DNA from 4 places in the Streptomyces poriticola genome. Region 4 is predicted to be linked to each of the others. Evidence: riboswitches for the same ligand, from Rfam matches in the RefSeq annotation. Region 4 holds a riboswitch; each other region holds the start of a gene.
The links. A riboswitch is a leader RNA that binds a small molecule or an ion and turns the genes downstream of it on or off. The one in region 4 is predicted to bind cyclic di-AMP.
Positions count from the first base shown of each region.

Region 1: linked by a shared signal. The riboswitch ahead of V5O46_RS24110 (M23 family metallopeptidase) and the one ahead of V5O46_RS15205 (transglycosylase SLT domain-containing protein) in region 4 are both predicted to bind cyclic di-AMP.
Region 2: linked by a shared signal. The riboswitch ahead of V5O46_RS21630 (M23 family metallopeptidase) and the one ahead of V5O46_RS15205 (transglycosylase SLT domain-containing protein) in region 4 are both predicted to bind cyclic di-AMP.
Region 3: linked by a shared signal. The riboswitch ahead of V5O46_RS05560 (transglycosylase family protein) and the one ahead of V5O46_RS15205 (transglycosylase SLT domain-containing protein) in region 4 are both predicted to bind cyclic di-AMP.

Region 1 is NZ_JBAGKH010000023.1:94,845-100,271, forward strand. It holds gene V5O46_RS24095 (dihydrofolate reductase family protein) at 1-320, shown strand, start outside; tRNA gene V5O46_RS24100 (tRNA-Met) at 377-450, shown strand; gene V5O46_RS24105 (PP2C family protein-serine/threonine phosphatase) at 981-2,024, shown strand; cyclic di-AMP (ydaO/yuaA leader) riboswitch at 2,348-2,516, shown strand; gene V5O46_RS24110 (M23 family metallopeptidase) at 2,529-3,656, shown strand; gene V5O46_RS24115 (PrsW family intramembrane metalloprotease) at 3,728-5,131, opposite strand; gene trmB (tRNA (guanosine(46)-N7)-methyltransferase TrmB) at 5,187-5,427, opposite strand, start outside.
Region 2 is NZ_JBAGKH010000019.1:12,627-18,053, forward strand. It holds gene V5O46_RS21615 (MBL fold metallo-hydrolase) at 1-342, opposite strand, end outside; gene V5O46_RS21620 (TetR/AcrR family transcriptional regulator) at 462-1,082, shown strand; gene V5O46_RS21625 (SGNH/GDSL hydrolase family protein) at 1,302-2,087, opposite strand; gene V5O46_RS21630 (M23 family metallopeptidase) at 2,311-3,288, opposite strand; cyclic di-AMP (ydaO/yuaA leader) riboswitch at 3,293-3,450, opposite strand; gene V5O46_RS21635 (tyrosine-protein phosphatase) at 3,922-4,719, shown strand; gene V5O46_RS21640 (DUF6126 family protein) at 4,735-4,854, opposite strand; gene V5O46_RS21645 (helix-turn-helix domain-containing protein) at 4,851-5,427, opposite strand, start outside.
Region 3 is NZ_JBAGKH010000003.1:103,529-108,955, forward strand. It holds gene V5O46_RS05550 (FtsB family cell division protein) at 1-243, opposite strand, end outside; gene eno (phosphopyruvate hydratase) at 354-1,634, opposite strand; gene V5O46_RS05560 (transglycosylase family protein) at 1,860-2,594, opposite strand; cyclic di-AMP (ydaO/yuaA leader) riboswitch at 2,599-2,765, opposite strand; gene V5O46_RS05565 (transglycosylase family protein) at 2,948-3,985, opposite strand; gene V5O46_RS05570 (cytochrome P450 family protein) at 4,113-5,427, opposite strand, start outside.
Region 4 is NZ_JBAGKH010000008.1:163,926-169,352, reverse strand. It holds gene V5O46_RS15215 (LolA family protein) at 1-591, opposite strand, end outside; gene V5O46_RS15210 (polyprenyl synthetase family protein) at 929-1,939, opposite strand; cyclic di-AMP (ydaO/yuaA leader) riboswitch at 2,536-2,704, shown strand; gene V5O46_RS15205 (transglycosylase SLT domain-containing protein) at 2,709-3,206, shown strand; gene V5O46_RS15200 (HAD family hydrolase) at 3,240-4,046, opposite strand; gene V5O46_RS15195 (GNAT family N-acetyltransferase) at 4,301-5,380, shown strand.

The sequences.
Region 1 (5,427 bases), on a different contig from region 4:
CGCGGGAGGGCGGTGACCCGGTCGTGCACGCGGAGGAAGCCGCCCTCGCGAAGACCGACCCGGCCGATCCGAGGCTGGCGACCGCCACGGTCTACAGCAGCCTGGAACCCTGCGCCCACCGCTCCTCCCGCCCCGTGCCCTGCGCCCGCCTGGTCCTCGACGCGGGCGTGCGCCGGGTGGTCACGGCATGGCGCGAGCCGGACACCTTCGTGACCGCCGCCGACGGCAGCGGAGTGCTGGCCGCGGGCGGCGCGGACGTGGTCGTCCTGGCGGAGTACGCCGGGCGGGCCAAGGCACCCAACGGACACCTGCTGGGGTGACGCCGGAACCTGTGTGCCGGGTGTCCTGCGCATGGCGTACACTGGTGACACACCGACGCGGGGTGGAGCAGCTCGGTAGCTCGCTGGGCTCATAACCCAGAGGTCGCAGGTTCAAATCCTGTCCCCGCTACTGAAGGCCGACGGCCGGGATCCATGAGGATCCCGGCCGTCGGTGCGTTCGGGGTTGCCTGTCGTCTCGGAGCTCCCTGTCATCCGGTCGGCCCTCACCGGTCGCTTCCCGCCCCGGGTCCGGCAACCCTGGACGAGCGGGATCGGGAGCGGCGCAGCCGTACGGGCGTGGCGGGAGACGAGCGAGTGGTGCGGCCTGGTGAGCTGGAGCTTCCCCGAGACACGCCCACCACCGACCCTGCGGACGGTGCGGCACGTACGGCGGGTTCGGCGGGTACGGCGGGTTCGGCGCGTGAGGGACGCAGAGGGCGGGCGGGACGCACAGGGTGGGTCCGACGTGCAGAGCGGGCCGGCGGCCGCACAAGGCGTAGCGGGTGTACGGGGCGTGGGGTGCGCGCAGACCGCACGGGCCGCACGGACCGCACGGGCCGCACGGACCGCACGGGCCGAACGGACCGAACGGACCGAACGGACCGAACGGGCCGTCCTACGGAGCCCGCGTGGCGGCGAGGCCCGCACGCCCGCACCCTCGTGCGGCTGCTGCCCGGACTGCTGATCGTGGCCGGCGCCGGGTACGACATCCTCACCCCGCGCGACTTCACCGCTGCGCCCCTCTACACGGCCGCGCCGCTGACCGCCGCCCCGATCTGCTCGCGGCGCGGCACCGTCCTCACGGGGGCGGTGACCGTCGCCGTGGTGATCATGCTGCAGCTCTCGCTGGGCGCGGCGCACCGGAACGGCTCCCTCACGGAGCTGGTCACCATCGCCACGGTCGCCGCCCTCGCCGTGCTCGTCAACGCCTACGTCCGCCGCACCGGCGAGCGGCTCGCCTCCGCTCGAGAGATCGCCGAGGCCGCTCAGCGCGCAGTGCTGCCCGTGCCCGCCGAGCGGGTCGGCGGCTTCGAGATCGCGGCCCGGTACGAGGCCGCCCAGGCGGACGCGTACATCGGCGGCGACCTGTACGCGGTGCAGGACACCCCGCACGGAGTGCGGCTCGTCGTGGGCGACGTACGCGGCAAGGGGATGGGCGCGGTGGCGGCGGTGGCCGTGGTGATCGGGGCGTTCCGGGAGGCCGCCGAGCAGGAGGCGACGCTGGAGGCGGTGGCGCAGCGGCTGGAACGGGCGCTGGCCCGGGAGGGCACCCGGCGCGCGGGGATGGACGACTCCGAGGGCTTCACCACCGCCGTCCTGGCCGAACTCCCGCACGGCGACGGCGTCGTGCGGCTGCTCAACCGCGGCCACCCGCCACCGCTGCTGCTGCGCAGCGACGGCACGCTGCGCACGCTGGCCGCCGGTGAGGCCGCGCTGCCGCTCGGCATGGGTGAGCTGGGCGCGTGGCCCGACCGCGCCCACGAATCGGCCTTCCCCGGTGGCGCCACGCTGCTGCTGCACACCGACGGGCTGTCCGAGGCCCGTGACGCACGCGGGGAGTTCTACGATCCCGGGGAGCGGCTCGCCGGGCGGGTCTTCCGGCGTCCCGGCGAACTGCTCGACGCCCTCGCGGACGATGTACGCCGGCACTCGGGAGGCGGGACCACGGACGACATGGCACTGCTGGCCGTACGGCGGCCGTGAGTTCGCCCGGTCCCCCTGGCGGGCCTCCGGGCCGCGGGTCTCCGGGCCGCTGGCCGCGGTTCTCCTTGATCATTGTCACGAGTGGTGACCGGACGAGCGCCCTCCGCATAACAACTGACACACTGTCAGGTGTTGAACAATGAACAGTCGGTGTACGGGGTCCGCCGAGGCGGGGTCAACTCGCCCGGTTTTCACCGATCGTGAGGCATGCGTCCGTGGCGAAATCGTTAATGATCAAGAGGAACAGCTTGGAATATGAGGCTCGGGTCTATTAACGTTCGATAACGCAGCGCGGTCGTCCCAGCCGTCACAGAAGGCGGCTCCGTGCGCACGCGCCGAATTCTGCGCAGAGATGCACAGGAACCGGGGAACCACCACCTTGGGGTGAATCGGGCGTATCGGGCCGTGGAGTCACGGACTTGTGTACGCGCGTAGGAGACCTTCCTGCTCCGAACCCGTCAGCTAACCCGGTAGGCGGAGAAGGAAGGAAAGGAGTACGCCCACGTGGCGTCCAACCGGCCTGCCCCCGAGGCCCCGTTCGTGCCGAGTCAGCGCGACGGCGACACCTTCGTCCAGCGTGACGCCGACGCGTTCGCCCAGCCCGACGGCAATCCGTTCGTCCAGCGGGACGGCGACACCCTCACCCAGCGGGACGGCGACACCTTCGTCTACGGCGCCCGCCGCACCGACGAGGGTCCCTGGGACGAGTGGAACCCCACCGCGGAGACCGTCCGCCCGGTCCGCGGTCGGCACCGCGTGGCCAAGCAGCGCGGCGGACTCGCCCGCAGCTCCACCGTCCTGGGCGTCGGCGTCATAGCAGCGGTCGGCGCGGGCGGTATGGCCAGCGCGCAGACCGGCAAGCCGCCGGTGTCGATCTCCATGCCCGACCTGCCCAACGTCGGCTCCCTCATCTCGGACGAGGAAGAGGCCCCCAAGGGCTCCGCGACGCCGCTCAGCACCATCGGCGTGACCTCGACCGACACCGATGAGGGCGCCGCCGACGCCGGTGAGGCACTGCGGGCCCGGATCATCGCGCAGGCCGAGCAGCAGCAGGACCAGGTCGAGAGCAAGGCCGCCGCCGAGGCCAAGGCCGCGGCCGAGAAGAAGGCCGCGGAGGCCGCCGCCAAGGCGGCCAAGGAGGCGGAGGCCAAGGCCGCCGCCGCGAAGAAGAAGGCCGAGGAGGAGGCCCGCAAGAAGGCCGAGGCCGAGCGGCTGGCGCAGCTCGCCAAGCAGTACACGCTGCCGACCTCCTCATACACCATCTCCTCCAGCTTCGGACAGGCCGGCGCCTACTGGTCCTCCGGCTACCACACCGGCCTGGACTTCGCCGCGCCGACCGGCACCCTGCTCAAGGCCGTGCACAGCGGCACGATCACGTCCGCCGGCTGGGACGGCTCCTACGGCTACAAGACCGTGCTCACCCTCGACGACGGCACCGAGATCTGGTATGCCCACCAGTCCTCGATCAGCGTCAGCGTCGGCCAGAAGGTCACCACCGGCGACGTCATCGGCCGGGTCGGCGCCACCGGCAACGTGACCGGCGCCCACCTCCACCTGGAGGTGCACCCCGGCGGGTCCGCCTCCGGCATCGACCCGATGGCCTGGCTGCAGAGCAAGGGCCTCACCCCCTGACGGCGGCCCCTCCGCCACGGGAGGGCACAGCTACCGACTGCCGGCGGTCCTGACGGCGATCCCCCCCGACGTCAGGGCTGCCGGTTCATCGGTACCGGCCCTGTTTGGTTCACGGGTACCGGCCAGGAGCCGTACGGCTGGTGCGGCGGCCGGTGCGCGGGTGCCGGAGCCCACTGAACCGCACCCCACGGCTGAACGGGAATCCACGGCACGGGCGGTGCGGTGGCACGGGCCGCATGGTCGAGCGCGGGGCCGGCTGCCGCCCTGCGGTGCCACAGGGCGTCCAGCAGCTGCCGCTCCCGCACCGTGAAGTCGGCGCCCGCCCTGCCCCGGCGGCCCCGGTGCCGGAGGAGGGCCAGCGAGGTCGCGTACGACTCGTACTCCGCGAGCGTCCGCGCCGCCTCCCTCCCGCCGAGATGCCGCGCGTGATCGCGGGCGATGCGCCGGGCCCGCATCGACCCCAGGGCGAGCGGCTCGGCGGGCGCCAGCCATCCGGCCGCGACATACGCGGGCAGCTCGGCGCGTACGGTGCTCAGTTCGCGCTGGCGGGTCCAGATCAGCAGCCAGGTCAGCAGCCCGAACGCGGGCACCATGAACGCGGCGTACACCGCGAAGAAGCCGTACTCCCCGAACGACGCCGAACCGTTCCACAGTGCGTGCAGGCCCATCGCGAGCAGCAGACCGGCGAGCGGGAGCAGTACCCGGCCGATCCGCCGGACGCGCCGGCCGCCGGAGTCGGCGCCGGCGGAGAGCGCGGCGAAGCCGAAGCCGATGCCGGTGAGGACCGTGAAGAGCGGGTGCGCGAACGGCGACATCACGATGCGGACGAAGAACGTCGCCGCGGTGACCGAGGCGATGCCCCGGTCGCCGCTGAGCTGGTCGGTGCCGAAGGCGGTGCCGAGGTAGAGGATGTTCTCGGTGAAGGCGAAGCCGGTGGCGGTGACACCGGCGATGACGACGCCGTCGAGGACGCGGGTGAAGTCCCGTCTGCGGAAGAGGAAGACCAGCAGCACGGCGGCCGCCTTCGCGGTCTCCTCGACGACCGGGGCTATCACCGTGGTGCCGAGGGTGTCGGCACTGGCCGGATCGGCGGTGGCGGTGGCTATCCAGCGGGTCGCGAAGCTGTTGGCGACGATCGCCATCAGCGCGGCGGCGAAGGCGCCCCACGCGAACGAGAACAGCAGGTTGCGCCAGGGACCGGGGTCGACCCGGTCCAGCCAGCGGAACGCGGCCAGCAGCAGGGGGACCGGGAGGACGGCGAGGCCCAGCCCGACCAGGAAGCCCTCCGTGCCGGTCTCCTGGCGCACCAGGGCAAGGATCACCAGGCCGGAGAGGGCGAGCAGAGTGATCAGCGCGCCGTACCGCACGAAGGCGCGCTGCCACCATCGCGACTGGGCCGGACACCCGGGGCCGGCGGGATCGGTGGGGCCAGCGGGACTGGTGAGACCAGCGGGGCTGGTGGGGCTGATGGCCACGGCATCGACCCTTACGAGACGGGGGCGCCGCCCGCCGCAGCGGGCGGGGCCGGCTTCAGGAACCGGTGCGGTGTACGCGGCGGAAGAGCAGGTCGTTCACCACATGACCCTTGTCCAGTCCCTGGCCCTCGAAACGGGTCTGCGGGCGGTGGGCGGGACGGGGCGCGAAGCCGCCGTCGGGACGGGTGTTCTCGAAGTCGGGATGTGCGGTGAACACCTCGAGCATGTGCTCGGCGTACGGCTCCCAGTCGGTGGCGCAGTGGGCGACGGCACCGGGCCTGAGCCGGGACGCGGCC
Region 2 (5,427 bases), on a different contig from region 4:
CCGCCCGTCGATCTCGGCGAGCACGCTGGAGTGGCCCAGCCAGGTCAGCCGGAGTGCGGTGGCCGGGGGGCGGGCGAGGTCGGCGAGGGTGGTGGCGTGCGTCGGCACGGTGCCCCCGGGGGTTCTGCGCCGACGCGCCTCGCGGTCGAGGAAGATCTTGGCGAAGTCCAGGGCGGAGCCGGAGGGCCGGGTCCGGGCCGGACCGCCGGGGTTCTGGAAGACACCGTCGGTGAAATGCGGCGATCTGCGGATCCGCGCCATGCGCTCGCCGCCGGGGTCCACACCGAAGGCCGCGGGCCGCGGTACACGGAACCCGGTGCTCGGGAGACGGAAGCCTGCCACGGTACCTCCAGGTGGAGTAGGTCAGGCTTTCATTATGATCGGCCGGCCCGGTCGTGCGGGAGCCGCGCATCTCCGGAAGGGGCCGGGCGGCACCGGGGTGCCTTGTAGGGTGACCTTCCGTGGCCAGAATTCGATTGAGTGTGCGAGAACGGCGTGAGGAGCTGCTCAGCGCGGCGGTCGAGCAGATAGCCGCCCGGGGTGTCGCGGCCGTGCGGATCTCCGACGTCGCCTCGGCGCTCGGCGTCAGCAATGCGCTGGTGCTCTACCACTTCTCGACCAAGGAGAAGCTGGTCGCCGCCGCGTTCGGGCATGCCGCCCAGGACGACCTGGCGCATCTGCGCAAACTGCTCGGCCGCCGCACCTCGGCACTGCGCCGGCTACGTGCGGCCGTCCGCTGGTACGCCCCCACCGGCCAGGCCAAGGGCTGGCGGCTGTGGATCGAGAGCTGGGCGGCGGCCCAGCGCGAGCCCGCGCTGCGCGAGGTCGCGCGGGATCTCGACGCTCAGTGGAAAGCCGCGCTGACCGAGGTCATCACCGAGGGCGTGGCCGCGGGCGAGTTCCCCTGCCCGGACCCGGCCGGCTCCGCCCTGCGTCTGACGGCCCTGCTGGACGGGCTGGCCGTGCAGCTGACGGCGTACGGCGGCACGGTGTCCCGGGCGCGCGCGCAGTCGTGGGTGGACGAGGCGCTCGCCCGTGAGCTGGAGGTGGAGCAGAAGGCCTGGACCACGGCTGCGCGGTGAGCGCGACGCACGCCCGGCTCCGGACGGGGGGCCACGGCGAGAGCCCCGCCCACCGGGGACGGTGTGTGCGCGACCCGCGACCCGGGCCCCGGCTCCCGGCGGCGTGGAGTACGCAGTGCTCGCGCCGGCCGGCGGCGCCGAGGGGGTTCTGTTCGTGCCGGCCCCCGGCGACCGCCGAGGGGGCCGCGTTCGCCGCTGACCCGGGGTGAGCCGGTGTGGTCAGGCCACCGGGGCGATCCGGCTCCTGATGTCGTCCGGCGACAGCGTGCCCTTGGCGGTCACATGGTCGCCGGAGGACTGGCCGCGCAGGCGCCGCCCGATCCAGGGCACCAGGTACTCGCGCGCCCAGTGGACGTCGTCCCGGCGGACATCGAGCGCGCCGCGCGGCGGGAGCGGCGGCCAGGGCTGCTCCGGGTCGGCGGGGACCGGCAGCCCGAGCGCCTGGCCGGCGCGGAGGGCCACGCGCGTGTGCCCCTCGGGCGACAGGTGCAGGCGGTCGGCGTCCCAGGCCCGGCGGTCCTGCACGCTCCGCAGGGACCACAGGTCGAGCACGGGGCAGCCGTACCGGTCGGCGACGGCGCGCACATGCCCGTTGTAGGTGGCGATCTTGCCGCGCAGATGCCTGAGGACGGGCACGCCCCGGGTGTCGAAGCCGGTCGTCACCAGGACGGTGCCGGCCACCGTGGTCAGCGCGGCGACCGCCCGCTCGAACCGCTCCGCGACCTCGTCCGGGTCGGTGCCGGGCCGGATGATGTCGTTGCCGCCCGCGCAGAACGAGACCAGGTCCGGGGCGAGTTCGACCGCCCGCGGGACCTGCTCCGTCGTGATCTGGTCGAGCAGCCTTCCGCGCACGGCGAGGTTGGTGTAGGTGAATTCGCCTTCGGGCCGCCGGTCGGCGAGCAGGACGGCGAGGCGGTCGGCCCAGCCGACGAACGCCCCGTCGGGGCCGGGATCGCCGACGCCCTCGGTGAAGCTGTCCCCCACCGACACGTACGACCCGATCACTGATCTGCTGTCACTCTTCGAATCGTCTGCCACGCCGGACCATGATTCACCCTGGAATGTGACCTACGCGACCGTAGGCAGGGGTTGACGAGCGGTGAGAAAGGCCACTGCCAAGGCTTGGTCAACTCCGGAATAGCGCAGCGTCCCCGCCCGGGAACGCGGGAACGGCGAAGGCCGGACCCGGGGATCGGGGTCCGGCCTTCGGGCGTGCGTGCCTCGGGCGTCAGAGGGAGACGCCGTGCGAGCGCAGGTAGGCGATCGGGTCCACGTCGGAGCCGTAGTTCGGCGTGGTGCGGATCTCGAAGTGCAGGTGCGGACCGGTGGAGTTGCCGGTCGAGCCGGACAGGCCGACCTGCTGCCCCGCGGTCACGGACTGACCGGTGGAGACGGAGAGCGAGGACAGGTGGGCGTACTGGGCGTAGTAGCCGTCGGCGAGCTTGATGACGACCTGGTTGCCGTACGCACCGGCCCAGCCGGCGGAGACGACGGTGCCGGCGCCGACGGCCTTCAGGGAGGTGCCGGTCGGGACGACGAAGTCGGTGCCGGTGTGGTAGCCGCTGGACCACATGCTGCCGGTCTGGTGGTAGGGGGTGCCGATGGTGCCGCCCGGCACCGGGGACACGTAACCCGAGGCACTCGCGGTGCCGGCGGACTGCGCAGCCGCGCCCTCGGAGGAGGACTTCTCGGCCGGGGCCTGCTCCGCCTTCTGCGCGGTCTCGGTCTTCTCGGCCTTCTCGGCCTGCTTCGGGGCCGACGGCTCGGCGGCCTCGGCGGCCTTCGGAGCGGACGACTCGGCGGCACCCGCCTCGGCCGGTCCGCCGACGGAGAGCTTCAGACCCGGGTGGATGAGGGACGGGTCCTCGCCGATGGCCTGGAGGTTGTCGGCCCACAGCTGCTGCCAGCCGCCGGTGACGTCGTACCTGTCGGCGATCTTCGAGAGCCAGTCGCCGGCGCGCACGGTGTAGGTGTGCTTCTCCGACGACTTCTCCGAGTTCTTCCCGGAGTTGTTCGAGGCGACCTGCTGCTGGGCCGCCGAGAGCGACTGCGGCGCCTTCTCGGCAACGGACTGCGCGGGGGCCGCGTGGGCGCTCACGGCGCCGATGAGCGGCAGCGCGAGCGCGGCGCCACCGGTTCCGGCGACGGCGATGGTGCGGGTCAGACGCTGGGTCCTGGTGCGACGGTGCTTACCCCTGGCGGGCATGGCGAATTCCTCTCCGGCGCCTGCGAGGTGAGCTGTCGGGTTCGGGCTGGAGATGCCCGGCCGTGCCGCGGCACGACTTGACCCCTAGCCGTTCCGGAGACCGGAACAGGCGGTGATTCCTGTGGGTCCCCCGCTCCTGCCGGGTACGGGTGTCGGGTGGGTGCGAAAGTCCGGTCGGCGGCAGGATTAGGCGTCCGTCCGGATCGGTCGTGAACGTAAGGGACCAAGACGCACAGGAACAAGCAGGGGTTTCCCGATACGCGGTATTTGCTTGATCCATCCCGGGTTTCCGCGGTAACACTCCGTCGATTTGATGCCCGCCGCAATGCACGAAAGCCCTTGAGAAGCACGTGAATTACGTGAACATGACGGACAACGCACCGTCACGGATATGACGCTCCTCACGCGACCGCACTCCAGGTTCCTTTATTCCAGAGCGAGTTGGAATGAAGGTGCTAATTCGGACAGAAGGCCCAGATGGGATGTGAATGGAAAAGCGCGACAAGAATGTCTCCGGCGCCGAGGCCGGGCCGTGCCTGTGGACAACTCATTGCCCCAGGCAAGAGATGCCGTATCGTCGAGTCGGTGGCCGCCGACGATCAGCGCCGGCGGCGCGGAGTGGGAGGAGCCCCCGTGACGCAGCAGGTCCCGTCGACCGAGCCCGAGCTGGCCGGTGTGCGCAATTTCCGTGACGTGGGCGGCCTGCCGACCGAGGACGGCCGCCGGGTGCGGCACGGCGTGCTGTTCCGCAGCGGGCACCTGGCGCACGCCACGGCGGAGGACGCCGCGTTCCTCGGCGCCCTCGGCCTGCACACGATCTTCGACTTCCGCAACTCCGCCGACCAGAAGCTCGAGGGCCCGGATATCGCGCTGCCCGGCGTGCGCAATGTGAACCTGCCGCTGTCCGACCCGGCCGACGGCGCCGAGTTCTGGAAGATGGTCCGCGACGGCGATCTGGACCAGCTCCGCGACATCCTCGCGGACGGAAGGGCCGCGGACCGGATGATCGCCTCCTACCGCATGATCGTCAAGGAGCGTACGGCGGAGCACTCCCAGGTGCTGCACTCGCTCGCCGAGGACAGCGTCCCCGCCCTGATGCACTGCGCGGCCGGCAAGGACCGGGCCGGCCTGTCGGTGGCGGTGACCCTGCTGGCCGTGGGAGTGGAGCGCGAGGCCGTTCTCGAGGACTATCTGAAGTCCGGCGCCGAGCACCGCCGCTACCGGGTGCACCGCAGCAGCAGCTCCGCCTCCGCCTACTCCCCCGAGGTCATGGAGCTGCTCAGCCCCCTGTTCGACGCGCGGGCCGAGTATCTGGCGGCGGCCTTCGAGACCGTCGAGGAGACCTGGGGCGGCGTCGACGCCTATCTGGAGCAGGGGCTGGGCGTCACACCGGAGACCCGGGAGCGGCTGCGGGGGCGGCTCCTCGACTGAGGCCGCCCAAGGCCCTCACTTCGCCCCGAGCTCGAAGAGCAGATAGACGAAGGCGGCGAAGACATGCCCCACGGCGATGTAGACGATCAGCCGCACCCACAGGGCCCGCGGGAACTTCTCCTCCATGTCGCTCATGGCATCTCTCCGGTGGTGCGGCCCAGGCACAGCGCGGCCGTGGGGCTCTGCAGCAGGGTGTGGACGAACAGCAGGTCGACGCCGTCGGGGTCCGGGGCGGCGATCCGGTGCGGGGTCAGCGAGTCGAAGTGCGCGCTGTCGCCGGGAGCGAGCCGGTGCACGGTGTCACCGAGGTGCAGCCGCAGCCGGCCCCGCAGCACATACAGCCACTCCTCGCCCGGGTGCACCCGCACCATGTCGCCCTGCGTCCCGTACGGCACATGGACGCGCAGGGCCTGCATGCCGCGCCCGGTCGCCCCGGCCTGCCAGTACGTCCAGCCGCCCGCCGGGGCCGGCTCCATGTCGGCGGCCCGCACTACGGCGTCGCGGTCCGCGGCGGTCTCGCCGAGCAGCTCGGAGACGGTGGTGCCGTAGATCCGGGCCAGGCCGAGCAGCATGGGCAGCGAGGGCTGCCGCTGCCCGGTCTCCAGCCGGGAGAGGTGGGCCGGCGACAGTCCCGCCGCGCGGGCCGCGGCCTCCAGGGTGAGGGCGGCCCGCCGGCGCAGGGCCCGCAGCTGCGGTGCCACCGCGGAC
Region 3 (5,427 bases), on a different contig from region 4:
CTGCCGCTTCTGCTGCTTCAGGTCGGCGATCTCGGCGCGCTGTGCGACGTACTGCCGTATCGGGTAGGCGAGGGCGACCACGAGCGAGCAGACCACCAGTGCGAGCAGCGCCGCCCGCCCGGTCAGCCGGGAGCGCCGGGCCTGGCGCCTGGTCTGCGAGCGGTAGACCCGGGCCGCGGTCTGCTCCCCGAGCAGCCGGATCCGGGTCGCGGTGGAGAAACGGTCCCGGTCCTTCACGGCCATTTCCCGCCTCCCGTTCACCTTCGTGCGTGTGCGTGCACACGTGCGTACGTCCCCGCACACGGTACGGGACCGGGTACGGGGACGTACGGACGACGCTGCCTACCGGGCGCTCAGCCCTTGAAACGGGGGAACGCCGAGCGGCCGGCGTACACCGCGGCGTCGTCGAGGATCTCCTCGATGCGCAGCAGCTGGTTGTACTTGGCGACGCGCTCGGAGCGGGCCGGGGCGCCGGTCTTGATCTGGCCGCAGTTGGTGGCGACGGCCAGGTCGGCGATGGTGACGTCCTCGGTCTCGCCGGAGCGGTGGGACATCATGCACTTGAAGCCGTTGCGCTGGGCCAGCTCGACGGCGTCCAGGGTCTCGGTGAGCGAACCGATCTGGTTGACCTTGACCAGCAGCGCGTTGCCGGCGTTGTCGTCGATGCCGCGCTGGAGACGCTCGGGGTTGGTGACGAACAGGTCGTCGCCGACGAGCTGGACCTTGTCACCGAGCTCGGCGGTGATGGTCTGCCAGCCCTCCCAGTCCTCCTCGTTCAGCGGGTCCTCGATGGAGACCAGCGGGTAGGCGTCGACCAGCTCCGCGTAGTACGACGTCATCTCCTGGGCGGTGCGCTCCTTGCCCTCGAAGACGTAGACGCCGTCCTTGTAGAACTCGGTGGCGGCCACGTCCAGGGCCAGGGCGACCTGCTCGCCGGGGGTGTAGCCGGCCTCCTTGATGGCCTCGATGATCAGGTCGAGGGCGGCACGGTTGGAGTCCAGGTTCGGGGCGAAGCCGCCCTCGTCGCCGAGACCGGTGGACAGGCCCTTGGCCTTCAGCACCTTCTTCAGCGTGTGGTAGACCTCGGTGCCCCAGCGCAGGGCCTCGGAGAAGGACTCCGCGCCGATCGGGGCGATCATGAACTCCTGGATGTCCACGTTGGAGTCGGCGTGGGCGCCGCCGTTCAGGATGTTCATCATCGGCACCGGCAGCAGGTGCGCGTTGGGGCCGCCCAGGTAGCGGAAGAGCGGCAGGTCGGACGCCTCGGAGGCGGCGTGGGCGACGGCGAGCGACACGCCGAGGATGGCGTTGGCGCCGAGGGAGCCCTTGTTGTCGGTGGCGTCCAGGTCGAACATGGCCTGGTCGATCAGGCGCTGCTCGGTGGCGTCGTAGCCGACCAGCTCCGGGCCGATCTGCTCGATGACGGCGAGGACGGCCTTCTCGACGCCCTTGCCCAGGTAGCGGTTGGTGTCACCGTCGCGGAGCTCGATGGCCTCGAAGGCACCGGTGGAGGCACCGGACGGGACGGCGGCACGACCCGTGCTGCCGTCGTCGAGGCCGACCTCGACCTCGACCGTGGGGTTGCCTCGGGAGTCCAGGATTTCCCGGGCTACGACGACGTCGATGGACGGCACGAGCATCTCCTTCTTGGATGTGACGCGGGTCAGCAGGACCACGGGTGGGGTGCTGCGACATGAGCCTAACCGGCTCCGGGCGGCGGCCGGCCGCCCGACCACCCGTTGGACAGAACCGAGAGAAAATTGTTTCCGGACGAAACAAATGATGTCCAGGAAAAAACCCCGCCCCGGTGCGCACGGGGGGAGACGCACCGGGGCGGGGAGACTGCGGGACGCCGCCGCTTACTTCAGGTGCAGCTGCTGACCCGGGTAGATCAGGTCGGCGTCGTCGACGATGTCGTCGTTGAGCTGGAACAGCTTCTGCCAGCCGCCCTCGACGCCGTGCTCCGCGGCGATACCGCTGAGCGTGTCACCCTTGACGACCTTGTACTCACCGTCGCCCTTGGCGACCGTCTCGCCGGCCGGGGTGGTGACGGTCTTCTTCTCGGCCTTCTCGGCCTTGTCCGCCTTCGCGGCCGGCTGCGTCGGCTCGGCGGCCGGGCGCTCCTGCGAGCGGGAGGCCTTCTGCTCGCTCTCGCGGGACTCGGACGGCGCGGTCGAGGTGCTGCCGGAGCCGGCCTCGGCACCGCCGCCGCTGTACGGGGTGCTGGACAGGCCGGTGCCGCAGACCGGCCAGGCGCCCTTGCCCTGGCCCGCGAGGACCTTCTCGGCGATCTCGATCTGCTGCGCCTTGGTGGCCCGGTCGGCGGTGGCGGCGTACTGGGTACCGCCGAACGCGGCCCAGGTGGAGGCGGAGAACTGCAGGCCGCCGTAGTAGCCGTTGCCGGTGTTGATGGACCAGTTGCCGCCGGACTCGCACTGGGCGACGGCGTCCCACTCGGCGGCGGTGGCGGCGGAGGCGTTGCCGGCCGCCATCAGCGGGGCGGCGACGGCGGCGGCGCCGGTGACGCCGACGGCGGCGATGGCGCGAGCGGTCTTGGACGGACGACGGTGCTTGCCCTTGCCGGAGAACAGCATGGATGGATCCCCTCACCGACGCCTGCGAGGTGAGCTGTCGGGTTCGGGCCGGTGGAATTGCCCGGCCGGGTCCCTGACGGGACTCGGCTTCACCCCAAGCCGCTCGGGCTCGACTGCCCGGTACGGCACTTACCTTGGGTCCCCCGCTCCTGCCTACGGCGCTTGACGCGACGACTGTTCCCGGACGGCCGCTGGCAGGATTCGGCGTTGCGGCAGCCGGGGCCCGCGATGGCGAGCGGTCCTGACCGTAGACACGCGCTCCGCGGATTTTCAAAGACGATCAGGGCTTCTGAGACCTATCTCTCACGGCATTTAAAACGGACATTCAGGCCGAACCGTGACGTGAACTCCCGCTACTTTTCGCCCGTTTCGCCCCCGACTGCAAGCGTCTGACCGGGCAGGATGTGGTCGGGGTCGGCGCCGACGACATCCTCGTTGGCGGCGTAGAGCGCGGACCACCCGCCGCCCAGCTCAAGGGAGTCGGCGATGAGCCACAGGCTGTCGCCGGACCGGACGGTGTACGTGCCGTCCGCCGCCTCCCGCGCCGCGGCGCCGTCGCGCGAGGCGTGCCGGCCGGACGACTCGCCGGTGCGGCCGTCCCCGGCGGCCGTGTCGGCGCCCTCGTCGGCACTGTCACCCCGGTGCCGGCCGGCGCCGGGCCGATCGGTGGCGCCCGGGTCCGAAGCACCCTCACTCTGCCCGGAGTTGTCCGAGTCGTCGCGCTTTGTGGTGGCCGGATCGGTCGGCGCGGAGGATTCAGGGGATACGGGGGATACGGGGGATGTGTCGGACTCGGCCGATTCATCCGCTCCGGCTGCCGGGTCGGCGGACGGGGACGAGGGCTCGGCCGCCGGGTCCGACGTGCCGGGCCCCGCGCCCTCCGCGCCCGGGTCCGGGGTCTTGTCCGCACCGGGGGCGGTCCCGGGCGTGCCCGAGGCGTCCGCGGTGGGCGAGCCGGCCGGCGTCCCGTCCGACGGTCCGTCACTCGCGGTGCCGCCGCCGGCCCCCGTGGAGGAGTCGTTCTCCAGTCCGGCGAGCAGTCCGCAGGTCGGCCAGGCGGCGATGCCCTCGGCCGCGAGCACCTTCTCGGCTATCTCTATCTGCTGGGAGCGGCTGGCCGTGTCGGCGCTGGAGGCGTAGTCGAGGCCGCCGTAGGTCTCCCAGTGCTCCTGGGACAGCTGGAGTCCGCCGTAGTAGCCGTTGCCGCTGTTCTGGCTCCATGCGCCGCCCGTCTCGCACTCGGCGACACGGTCCCAGGTCGTGCCGTCGGCCGCGCCGGCGCCGGAGGCTCCGAGGAGCGGGATCGCGATGGCGGAGCCGGTCACTCCGGCCGCGACGACGAGGGCCGGGGCCTGGCGGGGGCGACGGTGACGACCGTTCCCGGAGAGCATGCGGAGACCTTTCGCGAGACAGCACGGAACGGCGCGACGGGCTGGGGCTCGGTCGCCGCGCTGATCCGTGAACGTATCGGCAGACGATCACTTGTCACAAGTTCATGCCGCGCAGATCACGTGAAGATCACAGAGCTGAGCGTGTGTCACGTTTGCTTCGGGCGTCGTGGGTCTGCGGGGCGACCGCTGCCTCGGGCGGGGTGAAGGACACGGGCAGGGTGCGCAGTCCGCGCATGATGAGCCCGCCGCGCCAGCGCAGTTCGGCCGGATCGGCGTCGAGGCGCAGATCGGGAAGCCGGGTGAGGAGGGTGGCGAGCGCGGTCTGGCCCTCCAGCCGGGCGAGCGGGGCGCCGAGGCAGTAGTGGATGCCATGGCCGTACCCGAGGTGCTGGTTGTCCCGGCGGGACAGATCGAGGGTGTCGGGGTCCGCGAACCGCTCAGGGTCCCGGTCGGCGGCGGCCAGCACGACGAGCACGGGGTCGCCGGCAGCGATGTCCTGTCCGCCGACGGTGAGCGGGCGGGTGGCGAACCGCCAGGTGGCGAGCTCCACCGGGCCGTCGTGGCGCAGGAGTTCCTCGACGCCGGTCTCCAGCAGGCCGCGCTCGCCGGCGGCAAGCGAGCGCTGCAGACGGGCACGCTGACCGGGGTGGGTGAGCAGCGAGTAGGTGCCGTTGCCGATGAGATTGACGGTGGTCTCGAAGCCGGCGAAGAGGAGGATGAAGGCCATGGCTGCGGCCTCGTTCTCGGTGAGGTGCTCGCCGTGGTCGGAGGCGCGGATGAGCCCCGAGATGAGGTCCTCGCCGGGCCCGGGTTCGGTGGGCAGGGCCTCCCGCTTCCGGTGGATGAGTTCGGCGAGATAGCCGCGCATCTTCTTGACCGACCGAGCGACCCCGCCGCGGGGCCCCTTCCCGTGCCGGATCATCATGCCCGCCCAGTCCCGGAAGTCGTCCTGGTCCTCGCGCGGGACACCGAGCAGGTCGCAGATGGCGTAGATGGGAAGCGGGAAGGCGAACTCGTGGATGAGGTCGGCGGACCCGCGGGCGGCGAACCGGTCGATGAGGCCGTCGGCGAGCTCCTGCACGCGGGGCGCGAACTCGGCGACGCGCCGCGGTGTGAACGCCTTGCTGACCAGCCGGCGCAGCCGGGTGTGGTCCGGCGGGTCGATGTTGAGCAGGTGCGTCATCAGCTCGGCCTTGCGCTCGCCGGGGATGCCGGTCTTGCCTTTGGCGTGCGCGGGCTCGTCGTGATGCGCGGGGTTCTTGGACAGCCCCGGGTCGGCCAGCGCCTGCTTGGCATCGGCGTACCGAGTGACCAGCCAGGCCTCGACCCCACTGGGCAGCCGGGTGCGGTGCACGGGCGCGTGCTCGCGCAGCCAGGCGTAGGCAGGGTAGGGGTTGCTCGCGAACTCCCAGGTGAAGAGGTCGGGGGCGGGGGTGTCGCCG
Region 4 (5,427 bases):
CGCCTCTTCGGCGAAGTCCTTCGGGGTGGCGGGCGGCTGCTCGTGCGACTCCTCGGCCTGGTCGGAGACAGTGGCGTGGTAGACCTCGTTGGACGCGCTGTCGTAGCCCCAGACGTCCTTGCCGTCGTGGATCAGGCTGTACTCGGCGGCGTCCTGGAGCACTGACACCTTCTGCCGGTCGGGTCCGTCGGCCGCGACCCGCAGCGTGTGGGTGCCGCTGGCCAGCTCCGTCAGCCGGGCCTGGGGATCGGCGGCGGAACCGCCGTCCTCGCCGGCGCCCAGGCCGCCGGACATCAGGCCGCTCTCCAGACCGCCGAGATCCGGGAGGCCGAGATCGGTGCTGATCTTCACCGTGCCGGACAGCTGCTCCACGTCCGACGTGGCGATCTTCTCGATGAGTTCCTGAGCGGTGATCTCCGGGAGGTCGGGGTCCCCGGAGTCGGCGAGCGCGGGAACGAGCCCGATCGTGGCGGCCGCCACGCCCATCACCGTGACCGGGACGACGTACCGTGCGGCCTTGCGCCGCCTCCCCGCCCGGCGCTCCTCGTCCTGTCCGGCGGTCTTGATGCCGTCGGATTCGTACGGTGCCATGTGTGCCCTACCTCCGTCGTCGGCGGCGGCTTTCTCGCGACCTCGCACTCGTCCACCCCTGAGCCGCCATTCTCACCCGAATCGGTGAGGAGTGGTGTTTTCCGTGGTGTCCATCCCACCAAATCCGCGCCGCAGAAGCGTCAGACCGCGGAGCCAACTGCGTGTACTGCTGGGGTATGACATGACGGCATGACACCTCCCCCGACCAGTAGGGGTCGTGTGACGCGCGCCACCCGCCCAGGCCGACGAACGGGCGAGTGGGGTAGACGGCGAGGAGGAGGGAGAGAAGGGGAGGGAAAGAGGAGGAAAGGGAGGAGAGGAAGAGAGGGGCGGGAGACTAACCGGCCCGGTGCACCACCGCGTCGCACAGTTCCACCAGCGCGGCCTTCGCGTCGCACTCCGGCAGCGGGGTCAGGGCGGCGCGGGCGTCCTCGGCATAGCGAACGGTGTCCCGCCGGGCCTGCTCCAGCGCGGGGTGGGCGCGCAGCAGGCGCAGTGCCTCCGCGTGGCGCCCGTCGTCGCTGAGGTCGGAGTCGAGCAGTTCGCACAGCGCGCGGTCCTCGGCGAGGCCCAGGCGGGCCGTCCGCTCCCGGAGCCGCAGCACCGGCAGGGTCGGGATGCCCTCGCGCAGGTCCGTGCCCGGGGTCTTGCCCGACTCGCGCGAGTCGGAGGCGATGTCCAGCACGTCGTCCGCGAGCTGGAAGGCGACGCCGAGCCGCTCGCCGTACTGGCTGATCACGTCCACCAGCCGCTCGTCGGCGCCGGACATCATCGCGCCGAACCGGCAGGACACCGCCACCAGCGAACCGGTCTTGCCGGCCAGCACATCCAGGTAGTGGTCGACCGGGTCGCGGCCGTCCTGGGGGCCGGCCGTCTCCAGGATCTGCCCGGTGACCAGCCGCTCGAACGCCAGCGCCTGCACCCGGACCGCCTCCGGTCCGAGGTCGGCGAGAATCTGTGAGGCCCGGGCGAACAGGAAGTCGCCGGTCAGGACGGCGACCGAGTTGCCCCAGCGAGTGTTCGCGCTGGCCACCCCGCGGCGGACGGCGGCCTCGTCCATCACGTCGTCGTGGTAGAGCGTGGCGAGGTGGGTCAGCTCCACGACGACGGCCGACGGCACGACACCGGGCGCGTACGGGTCACCGAACTGGGCCGCGAGCATCACGAGCAGCGGCCGGAACCGCTTGCCGCCGGCCCGCACCAGGTGCTGGGCGGCCTCGGTGATGAAGGGCACCTCGCTCTTGGTTGCCTCGAGCAACCCTTCCTCGACAGCCGCCAAACCGACCTGGACATCGGCTTCCAGAGCCTGGTCCCGCACGCTCAGCCCGAACGGCCCGACGACGGTCACGAGGGGTCTCCTGTCTGCTGGTGTCTACTGGCGGTTACCCGGCTTGTCGATAGGTCGCTGCCATCACTCGAGTCAGCGTATCCGGTCACGTTTCGATCACCGCTAGCGCCCACCGTTACAGGCCGGTCGGTATCGGATCATGAGCGGTATGTTTTCGATCAGGTGATATGGAGAGATTTTGATCGATACCGACCGGCGGGCGCGACCGCGACGCGCGGCCCGCCCAGGGCCCCGGCACCCCTCCCAACGCCCCCGGCCCCGCCGACGTCACCCATTCGACGCGCAATCGCACGATCCCGCCCACGAGTGGGCGGTTGACTCCTAGTTGGCTGTATTGCCCGATTTGCCGTAGATGCGATCGCGGGTGAGTTGGCTCACGCGAGCCTCTCGGCCCGGCAGTCACCTCGCCACTTACTCCTCCTTTACCTCGCAAGCCAGTTGACCCTTGGCGCCCACAAAGGATCAAGCACACCAAAAGCCTCGGATCATGGTCAAAGCGCTGCTTGTGTGAATCCTGCACTTGTTCCGGACATGTGCTCTCGCATACGTTCCCGGCCTGTCGGGCGGACGCCGAGTCCTGCCGCCGCCCGGACGGAACCCATCGACCGACCAACTCACGCACGGCAGGAGCGGGGGACCCAGGTAAGTCGCCGCGCCGGTCACCGACCGGAACGGCTCGGGGTGAAGCCACGCCCGTCAGGGCGCGGCCGGGCACCTCCCGCCCGAACCCGACAGCTCACCTCGCAGGCGTAGGAGAGGAATCCTTCACATGGCTGCCTTCGGCTCCCTTCGCCCCGCCCTGACCACCCGGACCTCGCGCCTCGCCCGCACGCTCGCCGTCGCCGGCACGGGCGCCGCCGTGCTCGCGCTGCCGCTCGTCGGCGCTACCACCGCCGCCGCCGCTCCCGCTGCCCCGGCGACCGTCACGACCGCGACGACGGCCTACTCCAACAACCTCGACGGCTGGATCCGCGAGTCGCTCGCCGTCATGGCGCAGCACGGCATCCCCGGCTCGTACAACGGCATCCACCGCAACATCATGCGGGAGTCGTCCGGTAACCCGTACGCCATCAACAACTGGGACATCAACGCGGCCAACGGCACCCCGTCCAAGGGCCTGCTCCAGGTCATCGACCCGACCTTCCGCGCCTACCACGTGCCCGGCACCTCCTGGGACCCGTACGACCCGGTCGCCAACATCACCGCCGCCTGCAACTACGCGGCCCACCGGTACGGCTCGATCGACAACGTCTACGGTCCGTACTGAGGCACCCCGGAGGCGCGGCAGGATTCCCCCTGATCACCGCCCGTACAGTCGCTCGAGGACGACGGCGATGCCGTCGTCCTCGTTCGACAGGGTGACCTCGTCGGCCACCGCCCGCAGTTCGGGATGTGCGTTGGCCATCGCCACACCGCGGTCCGCCCAGTCGAACATGGGGATGTCGTTGGGCATGTCACCGAAGGCGATGGTCTGTTCCGGGCTCAGCCCCAGCTGCGCGGCGGCCAGCGCCAGACCGGTCGCCTTGGTGATGCCGCAGGGCTGCAGCTCCACGGTCCCCGGCCCCGACATGGTGACCGTGGCCAGCGAACCGACCACCGCGCGCGCGGTGGCCGCCAATTCGTCGTCGGACAGGTCGGGATGGCGCAGCAGCACCTTGCTGATCGGTTCGGACCACAGATCCTCGCGCCGGCCGACCCGCACGGCGGGCAGCGTCGGGTGCGGCATCAGATACCCCGGCTCGATCAGTGTGAGCCCGTCGACGCCGTCCTGGTCGACGGCCGCGTACACCTGCCCCACCTCGGCCTCGATCTTGCCCAGCGCGGTCTCTGCCAGCTCCCGGTCCAGGGTGACCGACCACAGCAGACGGTCCGCCCGGGCGTCGTACAGCTGCGCTCCCTGACCGCACACCGCGAGCCCCTTGCAGCCGAGGTCGGCGAGGAGCGGCCGCACCCGGGGCGCCGGGCGGCCCGTCACCACCAGATGCCGCGCACCGGACCCGGTCACCCGCGTGAGCGCGGCGAGCGACCGATCGGAGACGGTGTCGTCGCCCCGGAGCAGGGTTCCGTCGAGATCGGTGGCGACGAGTGCATATGCGGTGGGGTCCATGATCAGAGAATACGGACATCGCGCCCCACCGACTCACCCACGGAACGCATGCGAAGCAGAACGCACGCGTGACGGTCAAGAACAGGTCCGCATCAGGACGTTTGTGTCCGAAAGCTATCGGATCACGGACTAAAGCCGGTTAAGGGCCTGTGCACCGATTGGCAACAACATGCTCCGCTACCTACCCTCCGGACGGCTCCGGCGGTACCTTCCTGTTTGTCCAGGGGGGACTTGATCGGGGGGTCGAGTTGAGCATGGGACGCGTACGTGTGCTGCGCCCGCACGAGCTGGGCGAGGGGGACCGGGAGCACTGGCGCGAACTGCGCGCCAAGTCGCAGGCGCCGCGGAACCCGTTCATGGAACCGGAGTTCACCGAGGCAGTGGGCCGGGTGCGGCCCGGGGCCCGGGTGGCGGTCCTGTACGACGGCCGGGAACCGGCCGGATTCCTGCCGTACGAGCGGGGTCCGCTGGGCCAGGGCCGCGCGATCGGCCTGGGCGTCTCGGACTGCCAGGGGGCGGTGCTGGGCCAGGGTCCGGCCCCGGACGCCGGTGCCCTGCTGCGGGCCTGCGGCCTGTCCGGCCTCTCCTTCGACAACCTCGAGGCGGAGCAACGGCTGTTCGTGCCGTACGCCGCCGAGGAGCACGCCGCCTACGTCATCGACGTGGAGCAGGGCTACGAAGTGTACGAGCGGCAACTGCGCGCCCGGTCCCCGAAGTTCCTGAGGACGACGCTGGCCAAGGAGCGGCGGCTCGGCCGCCAGGTCGGCGTCGTGCGCTTCGTGCTCGACGAGCGCGACCCGGCCGCGCTGCGCACGCTCATGGCCTGGAAGTCGGCGCAGTACCGCAGGACCGGGCGCCGGGACCGGTTCGCCCAGGAATGGATCGCCCGGCTGGTCGGCGGGCTCGCCGGGACCCGGGCACCGGAGTGCACCGGCACACTCTCCGTGCTCTACGCCGGCGAGCGCCCCGTCGCCGCCCACTTCGGGCTGCGCTCGGCGACCGTGCTGTCCTGCTGGTTCCCGGCGTACGACCCGGAGTTCGCGAAGTACTCACCGGGGCTGGTGCTGCATCTGCGGATGGCCGAGGCCGCCGCGGCCGAGGGCGTCGGCATGCTCGACATGGGGCGCGGGGCCGCCGAGTACAAGGACTCGCTGAAGACGGGCGAACTGCCCGTGTACGAGGGTGCGGCGGCACGTCCGGGGCCCGGTGCCGCGCTGCAGTGGCTCCGCCGGGAGCCGACGCGCCGCACACAGGGCTTCGTCCGCGCCCGGCCACGGCTCGCGTCGCTGGCCGTACGGACGTTGAGGGGGGCGGCGCGGCTGCGCCGGTCGTGAGGACAGGGTGACGAGCAAGGGGGTGGGCGCATGGCCGGGGCACGGCG